Regions from separate parts of the Rahnella sp. ATs2 genome, predicted to be linked through region 2. Evidence: predicted binding sites of a transcription regulator. Region 2 holds the regulator's gene; the other holds the start of a gene.
The links. Region 2 encodes PurR, which represses purine synthesis genes. Its sites were predicted from a motif close to CANGCAAACGTTTGCNTG; they were not measured.
Positions count from the first base shown of each region.

Region 1: a site for PurR is predicted at 952-969, ahead of purM (phosphoribosylformylglycinamidine cyclo-ligase). Genes of this name have one in related genera too.

Region 1 is NZ_JBLYPL010000009.1:58,271-66,070, forward strand. Features, by position in the region: gene upp (uracil phosphoribosyltransferase) at 58-684, opposite strand; gene purM (phosphoribosylformylglycinamidine cyclo-ligase) at 1,034-2,071, shown strand; gene purN (phosphoribosylglycinamide formyltransferase) at 2,114-2,752, shown strand; gene speG (spermidine N1-acetyltransferase) at 2,973-3,548, shown strand; gene ppk1 (polyphosphate kinase 1) at 3,914-5,983, shown strand; gene ppx (exopolyphosphatase) at 6,006-7,550, shown strand; gene ACJY2G_RS11330 (sensor domain-containing phosphodiesterase) at 7,633-7,800, opposite strand, start outside.
Region 2 is NZ_JBLYPL010000019.1:63,742-71,541, reverse strand. Features, by position in the region: gene gloA (lactoylglutathione lyase) at 36-443, shown strand; gene rnt (ribonuclease T) at 535-1,251, shown strand; gene ACJY2G_RS19460 (Grx4 family monothiol glutaredoxin) at 1,347-1,688, opposite strand; gene ACJY2G_RS19455 (hypothetical protein) at 1,669-1,797, opposite strand; gene ACJY2G_RS19450 (C40 family peptidase) at 2,152-3,057, shown strand; gene cydH (cytochrome bd-I oxidase subunit CydH) at 3,233-3,322, opposite strand; gene purR (HTH-type transcriptional repressor PurR) at 3,657-4,682, shown strand; gene punR (DNA-binding transcriptional activator PunR) at 4,733-5,638, opposite strand; gene punC (purine nucleoside transporter PunC) at 5,775-6,968, shown strand; gene cfa (cyclopropane fatty acyl phospholipid synthase) at 7,349-7,800, shown strand, end outside.

The sequences.
Region 1 (7,800 bases), on a different contig from region 2:
GCGGGTAAAAAAATCTCAAAAAAAAGCCGACTGCTTAGTCGGCTTATTGCTAATTGCTTACTTCGTACCAAATATCTTGTCGCCCGCATCACCGAGCCCCGGGATGATGTAGCCTTTCTCGTTGAGCCCCTGATCCACCGAGGCGGTGTAGAGTTCAACGTCCGGGTGCGCGGCTTCGAGAGCGGCGATCCCTTCCGGTGCGGCAACCAGCACCAGCACTTTAATGCTCTGGCAGCCGGCTTTTTTCAGCAGGTCGATGGTGGCAATCATAGAACCACCGGTGGCCAGCATCGGGTCAACGACCAGCGCCAGACGTTCTTCGATGTTAGAAACCAGCTTCTGGAAATACGGCACAGGTTTCAGGGTTTCTTCATCACGGTACACGCCGACGACGCTGATACGCGCACTCGGAACGTGCTCCAGTACGCCTTCCATCATGCCCAGACCGGCACGCAGGATTGGCACGACAGTAATTTTCTTGCCTTTGATCTGATCGATTTCCACCGGGCCATTCCAGCCTTCGATGGTGACTTTTTCAGTTTCTAAATCGGCAGTCGCTTCATACGTCAGCAGACTTCCCACCTCAGAAGCCAGTTCGCGAAAACGTTTCGTGCTGATGTCGTTTTCACGCATCAGGCCCAGCTTGTGTTTCACCAGCGGGTGTTTCACCTCGACGATCTTCATTATTTATTCTCCTAAGGTGGTTGAGCTGCAAAAAAAAAATCGCGAGATTATAACGCCATTTTTTTTGAACGCCATACCAATTAGCCTGATCCAAATCAACTTATCCTTCTTCATTGAAGCCGCAGCTGCGTTAGCGGCTGTCTCTCACCCGAATCACTGACTCAATTCAGCTCATCGGGATTCGCTCGTTTGCTACCTTGCTGCAACGCCAATGACTTCGGCTAAGTGTTGTATCTTTAAGTATAGATAGTGACTCTGAATAAGGCGCTCGCAAACGTTTGCTTCCACTGTTAGAATTGCCCCGCTTTATTCTTCAACCACCAACCCAAACCGCCGTGGGGACTTCGCAGTGACCGACAAAACCTCTCTCAGCTATAAAGACGCAGGCGTAGATATCGATGCCGGTAACGCATTGGTAGATCGCATTAAAGGTGTAGTAAAACAGACCCGTCGCCCGGAAGTTATGGGTGGATTAGGGGGTTTTGGTGCTCTCTGCGCGCTGCCGCAAAAATATCGTGAACCCGTGCTGGTTTCGGGTACCGACGGCGTTGGCACTAAGCTGCGTCTGGCGATGGATTTAAAGCGCCACGATACTATCGGTATCGACCTGGTCGCGATGTGCGTCAACGATTTGATCGTTCAGGGCGCTGAACCCCTCTTCTTCCTCGACTATTACGCCACCGGCAAACTGGACGTCGATATCGCCGCCAGTGTGATCACCGGTATTGCAGAAGGCTGTAAACAGTCTGGCTGTGCGTTAGTCGGCGGCGAAACCGCTGAAATGCCGGGCATGTACCACGGCGAAGATTACGACGTCGCCGGATTCTGTGTTGGCGTAGTGGAAAAATCAGAAATTATCGATGGCAGCAAAGTGGCTGACGGCGATGTGCTGATCGGCCTCGCCGCCAGTGGCCCGCACTCCAACGGTTACTCCCTGGTGCGCAAAATTCTGGAAGTCAGCAACACTGACCCGGAAACCACCACGCTGGCAGGCAAATCCCTGGCCGATCACCTGCTGGCACCGACCAAAATTTACGTGAAGTCGATCCTCAATCTGATCGAAAACGTGGACGTTCACGGTATCGTTCACCTGACCGGTGGCGGCTTCTGGGAAAACATTCCGCGCGTACTGCCGGAAAACACTCAGGTCATCATCGAAGAAGCCAGCTGGCAGTGGCCGGACGTCTTCACCTGGTTGCAGACTACCGGTAACGTCAGCCGTCACGAAATGTACCGCACCTTTAACTGTGGCGTGGGCATGGTGGTCGCACTTCCGGCAGAACTTGCCGACCAGGCCATTGCTTTACTGAATGACAAGGGTGAAAAAGCGTGGAAAATTGGCTATGTTAAGGCCTCTGACTCCGCTGAGCGCGTCGTTATTGAGTAATCAGTCAGGTCACTCTATTCACTGAAGACGACAGGTAGGGATATGAAAAGGATTGTGGTTCTGGTATCGGGCGAGGGAAGCAACTTACAGGCCCTGATCGATGCCTGCCAGCAGGGACGAATCAACGCAGAAATCAGTGCAGTCTTCAGTAATAAAATCGCTGCATACGGGCTTGAAAGAGCCCGTTTAGCCGATATTCCGGCACATGCGCTGGATGTAAAAGCTTACGAAGATCGCATCGCCTTTGACGTTGCACTGGCTGACGCTATTGAAATCTTTAAGCCCTCTCTGGTGGTTCTCGCCGGTTACATGCGGATCCTGAGCGCCGAATTCGTTCAGCGTTTTGCGGGGCGCATGATTAACATCCACCCTTCCCTGCTGCCGAAATATCCGGGTTTGCATACTCACCGTCAGGCGATTGAAAATCAGGATGCCGAACACGGCACGTCCGTACATTTCGTGACGGAAGAACTTGATGGCGGCCCGGTAATTTTACAGGCCAAAGTGCCGGTTTTTGCTGAGGATACGGAAGAAGAGCTGGTTGCCCGCGTGCAAACGCAGGAACACAGCATTTATCCGCTGGTGGTCAGCTGGTTTGTTGACGGACGTTTATCACTGCAAAACGGTCAGGCGTTTCTGGATAACAAACCGCTTTCTGAACGCGGATACGCAGAAGATTAATCTGTACTTGCCTCACGATTTCACTATAAACCGGCCACGTGCCGGTTTTTTATTTTCCGTCATTTGACATTTGTTTACATTTTACCCGATATAATGCACATCCCGGCGCACGTTTAAACGTCGTTTGTGCGCCGACCTTCATCTGAAACACAGTTGTTTCAGACCTCATATTTACGAAGGTTACCCTCATAAAACGGCTTTTATAGTTGAGGAACACCCCATGTTTAGCCATAACAGCGTCAGATTACGTCCACTGGAAAAGGACGACCTGTCGTTTGTTCACCGTCTTGATAATAACGCCAGCATCATGCGTTACTGGTTTGAAGAACCTTACGAGGCTTTCGTCGAACTGACCGACTTGTATCACAAGCACATCCATGACCAGAGCGAACGCCGCTTTATTATAGAATTCGAAAGCGGACCGGTCGGCTTAGTGGAGCTGGTGGAAATTAATCATATTCACCGCCGCGCGGAATTTCAGATAATCATTGACCCGCAACATCAGGGCAAAGGCTTTGCCGGTGATGCCGTGCGTCTGGCGATGGATTATGCCTTCTCAGTTCTGAACCTCTACAAACTGTATTTAATCGTCGATAAAGAAAATAAAAAGGCGATCCACATTTACAGCAAATTAGGGTTTGAGATCGAAGGTGAACTGAAACAGGAATTCTTTGTGAACGGTGAATACCGCAGTGCCATCCGCATGTGTATTTTCCAGCCGCAATTCCTGGCGAAGTACAAAACCAAACCGGTTCAGGTCAAAACTGAATCACTGATTGGCGCCAGCGCGGTGTAGTTTAGTGCGGTGTAGTTTAGTGCTGTATAGTTTAGTGCTGTACAGTTTAGCGCAGTAAAAATCAGGCCATACTTTACCGGTGAGGGGAAAAGAACTCCTTCACCGGTAAGACTTTTCCTGCCTTTTTCTCTCATTTATTCCCCTGATATAAACTCTCCTGAAATCATCCCCAGTTATGTTGGACTTTCCTGTCAATCTTTCGCAATATTGATAGCAGACACTAGGCCCCTCTCACTGACAACTTCCTGTTGCGCTGACCTGAAAATATGGCCCGTAACACGAGGAATAAGCTGAGCTAAATTGCGGTGTTTTCGGGCAAATTTGCCTGTATGGGCCAGGTTGCAAGCTAAATGAACGGAGTGAAAATGGGTCAGGAAAAGCTTTATATCGAGAAAGAACTAAGCTGGCTGTCCTTCAATGAGCGCGTGTTGCAGGAAGCGGCAGACAAAAGCAATCCTCTGATCGAACGGATGCGTTTTTTAGGGATCTACTCCAATAATCTGGATGAGTTCTATAAAGTCCGTTTTGCCGATTTAAAGCGACGGATCCTCATCAGTGAAGAACAAGGCTTTCTGGGTGCTTCCCGTCATTTACTGAAAAAAATTCAGGCGAAAGTTCTGCGTATTGATCAGGAATTTGACAGCCTTTACAACGATTTGCTGCTGGAAATGGCGCGTAATCAGATCTTCCTGATTAACGAACGGCAGGTTTCTGAGAATCAGCAAGCCTGGTTGCGTCAGTATTTCAAACATCATCTGCGCCAGCACATCACGCCCATTCTGATTAATCACGACACCAATCTGGTGCAGTTCCTCAAAGACGATTACACCTATCTGGCGGTCGAAATTATCCGTGGCGAAGAAATTCACTATGCGCTGCTGGAAATTCCTTCAGATAAAGTGCCGCGCTTCGTCAATCTGCCGCCGGAAGCTCCGCGCCGCCGCAAGCCAATGATCCTGCTTGATAACATTTTGCGTTATTGCCTGGACGATATTTTCAAAGGCTTCTTTGATTACGACGCGCTGAATGCCTATTCGATGAAAATGACCCGTGATGCCGAATACGATCTGGTCACGGAAATGGAATCGAGCCTGCTGGAACTGATGTCATCGAGCCTGAAACAGCGTCTGACTGCCGAGCCGGTGCGTTTTGTTTATCAGCGCGATATGCCCGATGAAATGGTCGAATTACTGCGCGGCAAGTTGGGTATCTCGAACTATGATTCCGTGATCGCCGGTGGCCGTTACCATAACTTCAAAGATTTCATCAGTTTCCCGAATGTCGGTAAAGCCAATCTGGTCAACCGCCCTCTGCCACGCCTGCGCCATTTATGGTTCGATAAATTCCGCAACGGCTTTGCGGCGATCCGCGAGCAGGATGTGCTGCTGTATTATCCGTATCATACGTTTGAACACGTGCTGGAGCTGCTGCGCCAGGCGTCGTTCGATCCGAACGTTTTATCCATAAAAATTAATATTTACCGCGTTGCGAAAGATTCACGCATCATCGAATCGATGATCCACGCGGCGCACAACGGTAAGAAAGTGACCGTCGTCGTCGAACTTCAGGCGCGCTTTGATGAAGAAGCCAACATTCACTGGGCGAAACGTCTGACAGAAGCCGGTGTACACGTTATTTTCTCTGCGCCGGGCCTGAAAATTCACGCAAAACTCTTTCTTATTTCCCGCCGCGAAGGCGATGAAATTGTCCGCTATGCTCATATTGGGACCGGTAACTTTAACGAGAAAACCGCCCGCCTTTATACCGACTATTCGCTGCTCACCGCGGATGCGCGCATCACCAACGAAGTCCGCCGGGTGTTTAACTTTATTGAGAACCCTTACCGTCCGGTCTCTTTCGAACATCTGATGGTGTCGCCGCAAAACTCGCGCGACATGTTGTATCGCCTGATCGACAAAGAAATTGCCAATGTACAGGCTGGCGGCACAGGCGGTATTACGCTGAAAATCAATAATCTGGTGGATAAAGGACTGATCGACCGCCTGTACGTCGCGTCTAACGTCGGGGTGAAAATCCGTTTACTTATCCGCGGTATGTGTTCGCTGGTCCCTAATTTACCGGGCTTTAGCGAAAACATTCAGGTGACCAGTATTATTGACCGCTATCTTGAGCACGACCGTGTTTATGTCTTTGAAAATGGTGGCGATACCAAAGTATTCCTGTCTTCTGCTGACTGGATGACCCGTAATATCGATTACCGAATTGAGGTAGCTGTCGCCCTGCTCGATCCACGCCTTAAACAGCGCGTTCTGGATATTCTCGAACTGCTGTTTAGTGACACGGTAAAAGCCAGAGTGATTGATAAAGAACTGAGCAACCGGTATGTTCCACGCGGAAATCGTCGCAAAGTGCGTGCGCAGCTGGCGATTTACGAATATCTGAAAGATCTGGAACAACAAAGTCAGCAAGCCTGAATCTCTGGAGCGCTACACAACTATGCCCCTTAAAAACAGCCCAATGAACGCCAAGCCACAGGAAATTGCGGCTATCGATCTCGGATCGAACAGTTTCCATATGGTCATCGCGCGCGTGGTTAACGGCGCGATGCAGGTCTTAGGTCGCCTGAAACAACGCGTTCATCTGGCCGATGGTCTCGACAATAAAAGTGTGCTCAGTGAAGAAGCCATGCAACGTGGGCTGGATTGCCTGGCTTTATTTGCAGAACGTCTGCAAGGTTTTCCGGACAGCAACGTCACCATCGTCGGCACGCATACCCTGCGTCAGGCGGTGAACGCCGAGGAGTTCCTCAGGCGTGCGAAAGAAGTGATCCCCTACCCGATTGAAATTATTTCCGGACAGGAAGAAGCCCGTCTGATTTTTATGGGTGTTGAACACACGCAGCCGGAAAAAGGTCGCAAGCTGGTCATCGACATCGGGGGCGGTTCTACGGAACTGGTCATCGGCGAAGATTTCGAACCTTTGCTGGCAGAAAGCCGCCGTATGGGCTGTGTCAGTTTTGCGCAGATGTTTTTCCCGGAAGGCGAAATCAGTCGCAGCAACTTCAAACGCGCGCAACTCGCTGCCGCACAGAAGCTGGAAACACTGGCCTGGCAGTACCGTCTGCAAGGCTGGCAGTATGCGCTGGGCGCGTCCGGCAGTATCAAAGCGGCTTACGAAGTGCTGGTCGCAATGGGGGAGAAAGACGGACTGATCACCCCTGAACGTCTCGAAATGTTGACCGAAGCGGTGCTGGATTTCAAAAAATTCAGTGATCTGGATTTACCGGGCTTATCAGAAGACCGTCAGTCAGTGTTTGTGCCGGGACTGGCGATTTTGCGTGGCGTATTTGATGCGCTGGCTGTCAAAGAACTGCGTCTTTCAGACGGCGCGCTGCGTGAAGGTGTGCTGTATGAGATGGAGGGTCGTTTCCGTCATCAGGACATCCGCACGCGTACCGCAAAAAGTCTGGCCGACCATTACAATATCGACCGGGAACAGGCACGCCGCGTGCTGGAAACCACCGAGCAGCTATACAGCCAGTGGTTAGCGCAAAATACCAAACTGGTGCAGCCACAGCTGGAATCACTGCTGAAATTCAGCGCCATGCTGCATGAAGTGGGTCTGAGCATTAACCACTCCGGAATGCATCGCCACTCTTCTTATATCCTGCAAAATACTAATTTGCCGGGCTTTAATCAGGAACAGCAAACGCTGCTGGCGACGCTGGTACGTTTCCATCGTAAAGCCATCAAGCTGGAAGAATTGCCACGCCTGAATCTGTTTAAGAAGAAACACTACATTCCTCTTATTCAGCTGTTGCGTCTTGGCGCATTACTCAATAACCAGCGCCAGTCCACAACCACGCCGGAATCCCTGCGGTTATCTACCGATGATAATCACTGGACGCTGCGTTTCCCGGCCGGATATCTGGCGCAGAACAACCTGGTTCAGCTGGATTTTGAAAAAGAACAAAGCTACTGGGATGACGTCACGGGCTGGAAACTGATGCTCGAAGAAGAAGACGGCGCAGCGGAAGACTAATTCGTTTGTCGCTATAAAAAAGCCCTCCGGCACAACGTGCTCAGAGGGCTTTTTATTTTCTATGCCCCAATCACCCGCGAAATCAGGTAGCAGGGAAATCGAGCAATGTGGCCAGTGGCTCCGGTTTACCCACCAGATATCCCTGCATGTAATCGACGCCCAGCGCATGGAGCGCGGCTTTCTGTTCTTCCGTCTCCACATACTCCGCCACAATAGACAGATGCTTCATACGTGCGACCTGGCAGATAGA
Region 2 (7,800 bases):
CCGATAATTCTCATCCTGCAAATAAAGAGGAACCTATGCGTTTACTCCATACCATGCTTCGTGTTGGCGATCTGCAACGCGCAATCAGCTTCTATACCGATGTGTTAGGCATGCGCCTGCTGCGCACCAGCGAAAACACCGAATACAAATACTCCCTGGCATTCGTCGGTTACACCGATGAAAGCGAAGGCGCAGTCATTGAACTGACCTACAACTGGGGCGTTGACAGCTACGACATCGGCACCGCTTACGGGCACATCGCTCTGGGTGTCGATAACGTGGCACAAACCTGTGATGACATCCGCAATGCGGGTGGCAAAGTGACCCGTGAAGCCGGTCCGGTTAAAGGCGGCTCCACCATTATCGCCTTCGTTGAAGATCCGGACGGTTACAAAATCGAGCTTATCGAATCCAAACATGCGGGCCAGGGTCTGGGCAACTGATCCCCTTGAATGTTGAAAGGGGCGCAAATGCGCCCTTTTTTATTGCCCAATTTTTGCCGCAGCCCTGCAACGGACGGCAAAATTTGTCATAATGCGCGCTGAATTCGATGAAGATAAGAAACTAATGGCCGAGAATAGTGACATTAACGCCCTGAGAGGCCGTTTTCGTGGTTTTTATCCGGTAGTCATTGATGTTGAAACTGCCGGATTTAATGCCCAAACCGATGCGCTGCTGGAAATTGCAGCAATCACATTGAAGATGGATGAGGACGGCTGGCTGCAAAGCGATGAGACCGTGCATTTCCACGTAGAACCTTTTGAAGGTTCGGTACTGGTGCCGGAAGCGCTGGCGTTTAACGGTATCGATCCGACCAACCCGTTGCGCGGCGCAGTCAGTGAATATGAAGCCCTGCACGAGATTTTTAAAGTCATCCGCAAAGGGATGAAAGAGCAAAACTGTAACCGCGCAATCATCGTGGCGCATAACGCCAACTTCGATCACAGTTTTCTGATGGCGGCAGCCGAGCGCGCCGGGCTGAAACGTAACCCGTTCCACCCTTTCGCCACATTTGATACTGCGGCGTTAAGCGGACTGGTGCTCGGGCAAACGGTGCTGGCAAAAGCCTGTATCAGCGCGGGAATGGTGTTTGACAGCAGTCAGGCTCACTCTGCACTGTATGACACAGAACGCACTGCTGAGCTGTTCTGTGAGCTGGTGAACCGCTGGAAGCGTCTTGGCGGCTGGCCGTTGCCCCTGACCGCAGAAGAAGCGGAAGACGAAACCGTGCAGCAGGAAAATCAGCAGTAATCCGCACGGCTGGCTGGATCCAGACATAAAAAAGAGCGACGCAATGTCGCTCTTTTTGTTTTCACCCTCCTCAAAGGACGGCGGCCTTCTTAGAATTACTCTTCAGAAGATTTGTATTTTTCAGCAGTTTCTTTAATCAGCTGCTGCAGTTCGCCGCGCTGGAACATCTCAACCACGATGTCACAACCGCCGACCAGTTCGCCATCAACCCACAACTGCGGGAAAGTTGGCCAGTTAGCAAACTTTGGCATTTCTGCGCGGATATCCGGGTTCTGCAAAATATCAACATAAGCAAAACGTTCGCCACAGGCTGAAAGCGCCTGAACAGCCTGAGCGGAAAAACCGCAGCTTGGCAGCTTTGGAGAACCTTTCATGTAAAGCAGGATCGGGTTTTCAGATACTTGCTTCTGAATTTTTTCAATAGTTGGAGTAGTCATTTCTTGCTTCCTCAAGCCGGTACAGGCTGTCACGGTCATTACTCATCACGCGCGGCACCCAAAAACGGTGCGCAAACACAATACTTTCTATTGTAACGACGCCAGCCATCAGATAAAAACGCCATTTTTTGTGGGGTCTTTCTCAATACTGGCATTTTATTAAACAATTTTTGGCGGCTGCGCTGAACATCACATATTTAAAGATTCATCGAGAATAACATTTTTGCCGTTCGACGATAATGTCAGATTTGCCAAATCGCATTCTTTATCTCAAATATTAACCTGATGAAAAATGGTTATTTTTTTGACTAAAAATGGCGGATATTTCGACATAAAAAAAGCTATTAACTTTTTCTCACAATATGATCTAGAATCGAGTCAATTCGTGCTTTTTTGTCGGGTTCTTTTAGGCAATACTCTGACATCCCTGATGTTTAACCCAACCACTCATGGTAACGAAGCTATGCGCTTACTGTTCACGCTTTTTGTGCTGCTCTTTACCCAGCTGTTTCTTAATATGGCTCATGCGTCGCCACAGACCCGCGTCTCTGCCGATCAGCGAAAGAGTCATGTTAATTCCCTGACGCCGGAAGAACGGCGAAAGCGAAAGACAGTGGCGGCGAAAACCAGTAAAAAAACAAAAGTCGCACCGGTGACAGAGAAAAAGACTCAGGAAAAAGCATCAAAATCGAAGAAGGTCAGCAGCACCGAACTGGTCAAACGCAAGACAACTTCTGAGAAAAGCGTAAAAACGACCCGGGCCGAAAGCAAAAAAGAAAAAACACTCAGGACAACGCGGGCCGAGAAAAAGACAGATAAAGCCACTAAATCACGAGCGCTTGCCAAAAAAAGCAGTGAAAAAATCAGCAAGAAAGAAGCGTATGGCCGACACCGTAAAGGTAAAAAATTACGCGAAGAAGACACCAAACCTATTACGCTGAGTGCGACACATAAAAAACGCTATCAGCACGCACAACAAACGGCGATGACTAAGCTGATGCACCAGGTCGGCAAACCTTATCGCTGGGGAGGAACTTCTCCGAATACCGGTTTTGATTGCAGCGGTCTGGTCTATTACGCTTATAAAGATTTGATCCGCATTAAAATGCCGCGCACGGCAAACGAGATGTACCACCTGCGCGATGCAGCGCCGGTGAAACGTGGCGAACTTGAAAGCGGTGATCTGGTGTTCTTCAGAATCAACAACCGCGGCGCAGCGGATCATGTGGGTGTTTATGTTGGCAACGGCAAATTCATTCAGTCGCCAAGAACCGGTGAAGACATCAAAATCACCTCACTGGGCGATGATTACTGGCAAGACCACTATGTTGGCGCACGTCGGGTGATGACCCCACAAACAATCCGATAATAAACAATTCGTTAAGTCTGAAGTTTCGCTAATCAGCCATTGAATAGCACTTAACGAAGAGTTTCTGCAGGGAAGAGTATCGGCGGTAACGGTCACTGCGTAAAATTGAAAAGGGCGATTCCTGTGAAAGGTATCGCCCTTTTTTGTTGCGTCTCACTACTGTCTTAGTGCCAGATTAGTTCATCACTGCCGTGAAGCTGAAAGCGATAATCATGAGCAAAGCGCATACCGTGGTGATCAACGATAATTTCAGGTTGCTGTCCATCAAACCCCCTTTCGGATCAAGTTGTGGCGTTTCTTTTAGCCACACTAAATGTGTGCCAACGCATTTTCGCATAATTCACTTTTAAAATCTTCTGCTGAATGAAAATGTGAACATGACAATTTTACTTCCACTTTCATGCATTATAAGAGAAAATTGTCGGTTAACACGCCTGTGTGCCGGTCGATTTCACCCGAGAGCATTTCACGCCTCATTCTGAAGAATCCACCCAATGATTACACTGCCCTTTTAGATGTCCGCAGTGTAATCAGCGCAAGCAAACGATTAACATAATGCTAACGTGCTGAAGCACGGAAGTTCAGGAGTCATTCTTTACATGGCAACGATTAAAGATGTCGCAAAGCGCGCTGGCGTTTCCACTACAACCGTGTCGCACGTCATCAATAAAACACGTTTCGTCGCCGAAGAAACCAGGGAAGCAGTGCTGCTTGCCATTAAAGAGCTACATTATTCGCCGAGCGCCGTAGCCCGTAGTCTTAAAGTGAATAACACCAAGACAATTGGTCTGCTGGCAACCTCCAGTGAAGCGCCCTATTTCGCCGAGGTGATTGAAGCCGTAGAGAACAGCTGCTTCTCCAAAGGCTATACGCTGATCTTGTGTAACTCGCACAACAATCTGGAAAAACAACAGGCCTATCTGCAAATGCTGGCGCAAAAACGCGTCGATGGTCTGCTGGTCATGTGCGCGGAATACCCTGATGAATTACTCAATATGCTTGAAGAGTATCGTTCGATTCCTATGGTGGTGATGGACTGGGGCGAAGCGCGTAAAAACTTCACCGACAGCATTATCGACAATGCTTTCGAAGGCGGATATATGGCCGGACGCTATCTGATCGAACGCGGGCATCGTGATATTGGCGTAATCCCGGGACAACTCGCGCGTAACACCGGCGGCGGTCGTTTCCAGGGTTTTGTCAAAGCGCTGACGGAAGCCAATATCCCGCTTCGCGAAGAATGGGTGGTTCAGGGCGATTTCGAGCCGGAGTCAGGTTATCAGGCGATGCATAAGATTCTGATGCAGAAACAACGCCCCACCGCCGTCTTCTGCGGGGGTGATGTCATGGCGATGGGCGCAATTTGCGCCGCTGATGAACTCGGATTGCGCGTCCCGCAAGATATTTCGGTGATTGGTTACGATAACGTGCGTAATGCGCGGTACTTCTCTCCGGCACTGACGACCGTGCATCAGCCGAAAGAACGGTTGGGTGAGATGGCCTTTACTATGTTACTCGACCGCATCGTCAGCAAACGTGAAGAATCACAGACCATCGAGGTGCATCCGAAACTGGTTGAGCGTCGTTCGGTGGCCGATGGCCCGTACCGCGACTATCGCCGTTAATGTTTGCCTTTAATCTTTTATAACGCCTGCTTTTGCAGGCGTTTTATTTCTCAGTCCCGCAACCATTCACGGTTCATCGTTTCTGTATCACCCATATATTCCAGCAACCACGCCAGTGAAGGTGACGGATTACTCTGGTCCCACGTGAGGCAACACGGGCTGTCAGGGAAGGTATTCTCCAGCGCCAGAACCTGCAATGTCTGCTGCTCAATGCGATGGCTCACGCGATGTACCGGCATCATTCCCACACATAAACCTTCACTCAGACATTCAAGCGCGCAGGTCCAGTCCGGCACAACCAGACGCCGCTGGTTATCGAGTGTCCAGGTATCACGCTTAGGCAACGTCCGCGAGGTATCTTCAAGACACAATGCGGGATAAGGCCTGAGCTGGTCATCACTGAGCGCACCCGGTAACTGCGCCAGCGGATGCTGCGGGCTGACCACGCAGTGCCAGTCCATAAACCCCATGTCGCGAAAACTGAAACGACCACCAACCGGTATCGCCCGCGTCGCACCGATTGCCACATCAGCACGTCCGTCAACCAGTGCGTCCCACACACCATTAAACACTTCGGAATGAATAATCAGCTCCGTATCAGGAAAATGACGATAGAAATCCAGCACCAGTCGCCGGGTTCTTGCCGGTTTAACAATTCTGTCGACAGCAATACGTAACTCGCCCCGCCAGCCGTTGGCAACCTGCTGACATTGGCGTCTTGTAGCTATCATTTTTTTTATCAGAACCCGCGCTTCATCCACGAAAACTTTGCCCGCTGGCGTTAAAACGACGTCGCGGTGTCGACGTTCAAACAAGGGCACCGCCAGCCATTGTTCGAGCTGACGAACGGTGTAGCTGATGGCAGAAGGGACCCGATGTAGTTCCTGTGCCGCCGCACTGAAGCTTCCGGTTCTTGCCACCGCATCAACGACTTCCAGAGCGTATTCTGACCACATATTTTAGCCTTCAATATTTTTGATAGCAGAGTGCAAATATTAACGTTTCACAACGCTGTTATCAAAGCGTTAAAATCTGCCTCCGAACAGATCCCTGCATCAAATCATCTGCAATAAATAAATTAACGAGATAATAATGAAACCCTCCTTTGGATTTATGCTCTATCTGGCTGGCCTGAGCATGCTCGGCTTTTTAGCCACAGATATGTACCTTCCTGCGTTCAGCGCAATGCAAATTAGCCTGATGACCAGTCCGGGAATGATCAGCGCCAGCCTGAGTATTTTTCTCGGCGGATTCGCCATCGGACAATTGCTGTGGGGACCGCTGTCAGACCGCATTGGCCGCAAACCGGTTTTACTGCTGGGCCTGACACTGTTTGCCGTCGGCTGCCTGGGCGTGATTTGGGTCGAGAACGTGCGCGCCCTTCTGGCGCTGCGTTTCTTACAGGCCATGGGCGTCTGTGCCGCCGCAGTGACCTGGCAGGCAATCGTGGTGGACCGTTTTTCAGCGGATGTCGCTAAAAAAACCTTCGCCAGCATTATGCCTTTAGTGGCACTTTCGCCGGCGCTGGCTCCTTTGCTTGGCGCCTGGGTGCTCAATCATTTTGACTGGGAAGCGATATTTGCCCTGCTGACTGCGGTCGCCGCCCTGTTGCTTATCGCCACCTTCACGCTGCGGGAAAATAAGCCGGCAGAACACAAATCTGACGAAAAAGCGGGCTTTGGCACGTTGCTGAAGTCGCGCGTTTACAGCGGTAATGTCATGATTTACGCTGCCTGTTCCGCCGGTTTCTTTGCCTGGCTGACAGGTTCGCCGTTTATTCTGAGTGATATGGGTTATTCGCCGGGCGTGATTGGCCTGAGCTATGTTCCGCAGACCATCGCTTTCCTGCTCGGTGGTTTCGGCTGCCGGTTGCTTATCAGTAAGGTAGATGGGAATAAAATTTTACCCTGGCTGCTGACAGGATATGGTCTGAGTGTTGCGGGTCTGTTCTGTGTTGCCATGTTCACTGATGCCGGGTTGGTGAGCTTGTTGATCCCGTTCTGTTTCATGGCTTTGGTGAATGGCGCAATCTATCCAATTGTTGTGGCAAATGCATTAATGCCATTTCCTGCTAATACAGGGAAAGCGGCTGCGTTGCAAAATACCCTGCAATTGGGATTGTGTTTCCTCGCCAGTTTGCTGGTTTCCGCATTTATTGCGCAACCATTAATAGCGACAGTCACCACCATGCTGTCTACACTATTGTTGGTAGTTTTGGGCCGGTGGATGTCTGTGCGGCACAAAAATCCGCAATATACAGAGCAAAAGTCGGAGCAGGAAGCCTGAGTAAGCCTTGAAAGTTAATCGTTATAATGACCATAAGTTACAATCACTTACTGGTCATTTTCATTCGTGACGATTAACTATTGAGAATGCCTGCCGGCGAGCCTATACTCAACAAAACCCAATAAAATAGCATTTTTACAAAACTTTTATTACATACTTAAACCGGACGCGCGGAATGCGTCACACTATTTTTTCTGGTACGTTTTTCAAGGATGATTTTCCTGCGTGACTTGTGCCCGCAGGCGTTCTTCTAAATTTCCTCTGTTGGTGTCGGATATCGGACGAGGCGCTAGTCGTCTGTTCTCATAAAGACCTGCAAAAAATAGCCTTTGCTTTTCCCGGCAGGTTAATAAGTCAGAAGAGAAAGTGATGGAGAAGCTATGAGTTCATCGTGTATAGAAGACCTAAGCATTCAGGATAATCAGTGGTATCGGATAGCCAGTGAAATGCTGGCGATGGCAGACATCCAGGTAAATGGTAATCGCCCTTTCGACCTTAAAGTAAAAAACACTGACTTTTTTAAGCGTGTTTTACAGGAAGGTTCTCTGGGTCTGGGTGAAAGCTATATGGATGGTTGGTGGGAATGCGACCGCCTTGATATTTTTTTCCAGCGTGTTCTCCGTGCAGGTTTGGAAAATAAACTCCCCCACCATTTTAAAGACACTCTGCGGGTAGCCGCGGCACGCCTTACCAATTTGCAATCGCGTAAACGTGCATGGATTGTCGGCAAAGAGCATTATGATTTGGGCAACGATTTATTCACGCTGATGCTCGACCCGTATATGCAATATTCCTGTGGCTACTGGAAAGAAGCAACAACGCTGGAAGAAGC